2 regions of the Vibrio kanaloae genome follow, and region 2 is predicted to be linked to the other one. Evidence: predicted binding sites of a transcription regulator. Region 2 holds the regulator's gene; the other holds the start of a gene.

Evidence for each region. The regulator CRP, encoded in region 2, controls carbon source genes, mostly activating them, when cyclic AMP is high. The targets are predictions, from matches to a motif close to TGTGANNNNNNTCACA.
Region 1: OCV24_RS02485 (CTP synthase) is a predicted target of CRP. The motif match lies at 1,119-1,134, and genes of this name have one in related genera.

Annotation. Positions count from the first base shown of each region.
Region 1 covers NZ_AP025497.1:498,686-501,885, forward strand. The annotation lists gene mazG (nucleoside triphosphate pyrophosphohydrolase) at 271-1,068, shown strand; gene OCV24_RS02485 (CTP synthase) at 1,219-2,859, shown strand; gene eno (phosphopyruvate hydratase) at 2,940-3,200, shown strand, end outside.
Region 2 covers NZ_AP025497.1:303,466-306,665, reverse strand. The annotation lists gene OCV24_RS01365 (YheU family protein) at 1-55, shown strand, start outside; gene OCV24_RS01360 (phosphoribulokinase) at 133-1,002, shown strand; gene crp (cAMP-activated global transcriptional regulator CRP) at 1,243-1,875, shown strand; gene OCV24_RS01350 (DUF1338 domain-containing protein) at 1,980-2,771, opposite strand; gene astD (succinylglutamate-semialdehyde dehydrogenase) at 2,983-3,200, opposite strand, start outside.

The DNA.
Region 1 (3,200 bases), 200 kb from region 2:
CTAACTGTGTTAACTGCACTATACTCGCTTCATCACATAGGCAAGCTATGCTCAGAAGTCTCGTAAGTTTGTTGCCTTGTTAGAAGAACCAAGTACTTAGTAAAAACCGAACAATGCATTGAATGACGCGTTGTTTAACAAGAAAAACAGAAAGGTGAGTGGTTTTGGCTGCTCACCTTTTTTAGTTCTAGTATTTTTTTAGTTTGAGAACCTTTTAGTTTCAGTGAAGCTATAAGTTTAAACATCAAAGACAGTAATAGGAAGAAAACGATGGATCACCCGATTGAACACCTTGAACAGATTATGACTAAGCTGCGCGATCCTGAGGGTGGCTGTCCTTGGGATTTAAAACAAAATTTTGAAACAATTGTGCCGCATACTATCGAAGAAACCTACGAGGTGGTGGACGCGATTCACAACAAAGACTGGCCGAACCTACAAGAAGAGTTGGGTGACTTGCTGTTCCAGGTGATTTTCTACAGCCAGTTAGCTAAAGAACAGGGGTTGTTTGAGTTCTCTGATGTGGTTGATGGTATCAATGAGAAGCTAACACGTCGCCATCCGCATGTGTTCTCTGATACCGAGTTTGCCAGTGATGAAGAAATTAATGCCAACTGGGAAGCTGAAAAGGCCAAAGAAAAAGCACAAGCAGGCAAAACTCAAGAAAGTATTCTAGACTCAATACCAAACTCGCTACCTGCACTTTCGCGTGCTACAAAGATTCAAAAGCAGGTTGCGAAATTTGGCTTTGATTGGGACGCTATTGGCCCGGTGGCAGATAAGGTTTTAGAGGAAGTTGACGAAGTGTTGGAAGAGGCGCTGAAAGTAACACCGAACGAAGATTTGATTGAAGAAGAGTTGGGAGATCTGTTGTTTGCGACGGTTAACTTGGTGCGACATTTAGGTAAAAACCCAGAAACGGCGCTGAACAAAGCTAATCTAAAGTTTTCTCGTCGCTTTAAAGGGGTGGAACAAAAAGTTCGTCAGCAAGATAAAAATTTAACCGACTTTTCTCTACAACAGCTTGATTCTATGTGGGATGAGGTCAAAGTAGAAGAGAAAAGATAATCAAAGCTTTTATCATGAATTGATTTGAAGCAAAAAATAAAAAATTGCAGTGTGATAGATTTCACGTTGTGGCGATAAGGGGCTTCTGGTATATTTTCATCCCGTCCAGAAGTAATCCATTTCCCTCATTCAACCAATTTCAGGTTAAACATGACGACAAATTACATTTTTGTTACTGGCGGGGTTGTATCCTCTCTAGGTAAAGGTATTGCAGCAGCGTCTCTTGCTGCTATTTTAGAAGCTCGTGGTCTTAAAGTGACTATGATGAAGCTTGACCCTTACATCAACGTTGATCCAGGCACTATGAGCCCAACTCAACACGGTGAAGTGTTCGTTACGGAAGATGGCGCTGAAACTGACCTTGACCTTGGTCACTATGAGCGATTCATTCGCACCAAGATGACTAAGCGTAACAACTTCACTGCAGGTCGTGTTTACTCAGACGTACTCGCTAAAGAGCGTCGCGGTGATTACCTAGGTGCAACTATTCAGGTTATCCCGCACATCACTAACTCTATCAAAGAGCGTGTTATTTCAGGTGCATCTGGCCACGATGTTGCGATCGTTGAAGTTGGTGGTACGGTTGGTGATATCGAATCTCTACCATTCATGGAAGCGATTCGTCAGCTAGCAGTTGAACTAGGCCGTGAACGCGCAATGTTCATGCACCTTACTCTAGTGCCATACCTAGCAGCAGCGGGCGAAGTGAAAACTAAGCCAACGCAACACTCTGTAAAAGAGCTACTGTCTATTGGCATTCAGCCAGACATCCTAGTTTGTCGTTCAGACCGTAACATTCCTTCGAACGAGCGTAAGAAAATTGCCTTGTTCTGTAATGTGCAAGAAAATGCGGTTATTTCTATGCGTGATGTTGACTCTATCTACAAGATCCCTCAGCTTATTAAAGCTCAAGGCACTGATGAACTTGTATGTAAGCGTTTCGGCATCACGGCTCCAGAAGCTGACTTGTCTGAATGGGAACAAGTTATTTACGAAGAAGCTAACCCAACGGGTGAAGTGACGATTGGTCTGGTTGGTAAATACATTGAACTACCGGATGCCTACAAATCAGTTAATGAAGCGCTAAAACACGCGGGCTTGAAAAATCGCCTAAGCGTTAATATTAAATACGTAGATTCACAAGACCTTGAGTCTCGTGGCGTAGAGCTTTTAGAAGGCCTGGATGCAATCCTAGTGCCTGGTGGCTTCGGTGATCGTGGCGTTGAAGGTAAAATTCTTGCTGCTCAATACGCTCGTGAAAACAAAGTACCGTACCTAGGTATCTGTCTAGGTATGCAAGTCGCGCTTATTGAATACGCTCGTAACGTTGCGAAAATGGAAGGGGCACACTCTTCTGAGTTCTGTTCTGAAACTAAGTACCCAGTAGTTGGTCTTATCACTGAATGGACTGATGGTGAAGGTAAAGTTGAAGAGCGTACAGAATCATCTGACCTAGGCGGCACGATGCGTCTTGGTTCACAGCTTTGTCACCTAGCGAAAGGGACGAAAGCTTACGAATTATACGGTAGCGCGACGATCCATGAACGTCACCGCCACCGTTACGAAGTGAACAACAATCTTCGTCCACAAATCGAAAAAGCGGGCCTGAAAGTATCGGGTCTATCTGCGGACAAGAAGCTGGTTGAAGTAATTGAAAACCCGAACCACCCATGGTTTGTTGCTGCTCAATTCCACCCAGAGTTCACTTCAACACCTCGCGATGGTCACCCATTGTTTGCAGGTTTCGTGAAAGCGGCTGGTGAGTTCCAGCGTGGCGAATTAGAGAAATAAAAGGAATACAGGTAGCTGCGTAGGTTGTGCTGCTACCTTTAAATTTGACATTTATATATTCAACGAGAAGGAAACATTCAATGTCTAAGATCGTTAAAGTTCTAGGTCGTGAAATCATCGATTCACGTGGTAACCCAACTGTAGAAGCTGAAGTACACCTAGAAGGCGGTTTCGTAGGTATGGCTGCTGCTCCATCTGGCGCATCTACTGGTTCTCGAGAAGCTCTTGAGCTACGTGACGGCGACAAATCACGTTTCCTAGGTAAAGGTGTTCTTAAAGCTATTGAAGCTGTAAACGGCCCAATCGCTGAAGCTCTAGTTGGTAAAGACGCTAAAGCTCAA
Region 2 (3,200 bases):
CGTGTTTTCTGAGCTACATGAAACCGTTGATATCCAAGTCATAAAACGCTTCTAGGCTGCGCTTAGAAAGGAGCCGTGTTATAGTAAAAGTCGATTGCTAACAAGTATGTTACTCAAACGACAAGGGTTGTCATGTCCGCTAAACATCCAATTATTGCGGTGACGGGTTCATCTGGAGCCGGCACCACCACTACCTCAGAAGCCTTCCGCAAAATGTTCAATATGATGGACGTGAAGGCCGCTTGGGTTGAAGGGGATAGTTTCCATCGCTTTACTCGACCAGAAATGGATGTCGAAATCCGCAAGGCACGCGCGCAAGGTAAGCACATCAGCTACTTTGGTCCACAGGCTAACGATTTTGGCGCATTAGAAGAATTCTTCCATCAGTATGGTAATGAAGGCACCGGTAAAGTACGGAGTTATCTGCACACCTTCGATGAAGCCGTGCCTTACAATCAAATGCCAGGTACCTTTACGCCATGGCAAGAGATCCCTGAAAATTCAAATGTGATGTTCTACGAAGGCCTACACGGCGGTGTAGTAGACGGAGACATCAACGTCTCTAAACATGTCGACCTGCTAATCGGTATGGTGCCAATCGTGAACCTTGAATGGATACAAAAATTCGTTCGTGACACACGCGATCGCGGGCACTCGCGTGAAGCAGTAATGGACTCAATTGTTCGTTCAATGGATGATTATCTTAACTACATTACTCCTCAATTTTCACGTACTCATATCAATTTTCAACGAGTTCCAACCGTAGATACATCCAACCCACTCAACGCCAAAGGGATCCCTAGTTTAGACGAGAGCTTCGTAGTTATACGTTTGCGTGGCATCAAAAACGTCGATTTCCCATACCTTTTGGCAATGATTGATGGCTCATTTATGTCTCGCCACAACACGCTTGTCGTGCCAGGAGGAAAAATGAGTTTTGCTATGGAGCTCATTGTAAGACCAATCCTGCAACAGCTCATCGAAACCGGAAAAATAGGTTAACGGTACGTCGTTCTTATTGATTACTTTTCATACCGTGATCATGTGCACAATTTTGCGTAAAAAATCGTAGCTTGGTCACGATTAAAATCAAGAAATAGTACCTGAAAAAGGATACTATTCTTAAACGAAACACAAGATAGCTTGCAGCACTCAACTAGTGCTCTTATCCTAACGAGTCAATCCAGGCTTAGCTAAAATACGGAAAGCAGCAAGCATACCCTGCAGAGGAAGTAAGATATTATGGTTCTAGGTAAACCCCAAACCGATCCAACATTAGAGTGGTTCCTTTCACACTGTCATATTCATAAGTACCCTTCAAAAAGTACTTTGATTCATGCTGGTGAAAAGGCAGAAACCTTGTACTACATTGTGAAAGGTTCTGTGGCAGTTCTTATCAAAGACGAAGAAGGTAAGGAAATGATTCTTTCTTACCTAAACCAAGGCGACTTCATCGGTGAGCTTGGCTTATTCGAAGAAGACCAAGAGCGTACTGCGTGGGTTCGAGCAAAATCTCCTTGTGAAGTTGCTGAGATTTCTTTCAAGAAATTCCGCCAACTTATCCAAGTGAACCCAGACATCCTGATGCGTCTTTCAGCGCAAATGGCAAGCCGCCTACAAGTAACTAGCCAAAAAGTTGGTGACTTAGCGTTCCTTGACGTAACCGGTCGTATCGCTCAAACGCTACTAAACCTAGCGAAACAACCCGATGCAATGACTCACCCTGACGGCATGCAAATCAAGATCACTCGTCAAGAAATTGGCCAGATCGTTGGTTGTTCTCGTGAGACAGTAGGTCGTATCTTGAAGATGCTAGAAGAGCAGAACCTAATTTCTGCACACGGTAAAACTATCGTGGTATACGGCACTCGTTAATCTCGATTAGCTGAGCCAAAAATTTGAAAGCCACCAAATGCAAATTTGGTGGCTTTTTTTGTTTTTTGAAGATGCGAGAGCGTTACGAAATAGAGCTTCGTCCGTTAACCGTTGGTGCTTTCAAAAATCTTGTCAGCCGATGCTGCGACAAACCCGGTATAAAGCTCACCATTCGCCATCGCATAGCGCTTAGCAAACTCATAGAAGCCACCAGGAATCGTCTCATTGCCTTCAACAAATGAAACTGGGACTTTATCTGCCATTGTTGATGATTGTTCTAATAAGACCTCTGGAGAGCCTTTAACCTCACCTCCAGACGCATTGATAGTGAATCCCGACTCATTCAGATAGTCATTCACGGCCTGCACTTCATCGAATTTATTAAGTTGGTTCACACTCACCGTAAAGTGGTTAGCTCCATATCCATGAGCCGCTAACCAAGACGCGTATTCACTCTCTTTTGCTAGCACTTGGAAATCTGCGAAGCTCAAATCCCAGAGACGACCACCAAACAAGAATTCATGACCTTGAAGCTGACTTGCATCAACTTGCTCAACCAACTTAGCAACGATCTGTTGCAACTCACTTGAGCACTCTTCTACCTTCAATTCACTAATGAACACTTTCGGCTGTTTTGGATCTGGATGCTCGTAATGCTTAGCAACTAGCTTCTTGCTCTCAAACAGGTAATCGCCACACGCTTTATAACCTAACTCAAGGAAAGGCTTAGCCAGCGTTTCAATTCCCAGCGGAGCTACATTGAAAGTACGCAGTGCAATATGATCATTAATCAGCGCTTCGTCTTCTTTTAGCAACTGGTGTACTTTCTCAGCCGATGGGCACAGCCTGTGAATGTAATCATCCCATAGTGATTTAAATAGTAGATCGGGCGTCATGGTGACTCCTTGTCAGAGATTCTAGCAAGCTAGTAATTTGGATTAGAAAGGGAGAGGCTGAGACACAAAGTCAGCAGCCATCAGCCTGTGACATACTTGTTCTATTATTATCTACCGCCCAATCTAGGTGTCAGGCGTGATGGAAAAGGAAGCGATAACACCACTTCCCTATTTCCAGTTTAACGAATGAGCTTAGTACTCATAGCCTAAATTACAGCTCAAGACCCGGGCTAAATGTCGCGGGCAATTGAGTTTCGTCACCTTCCATTGAAGCCATAGGATAAGCACAGTAGTCAGCCGCATAGTAAGCACTAGGGCGTAAGTTACCTGAAGCACCCGGACCACCAAATGGTGCATCACCACTGGCGCCTGTTAGCTGACGGTTACGGTTCACAATACCCGCTCGAATATGGTCAACGAAGTATTCCC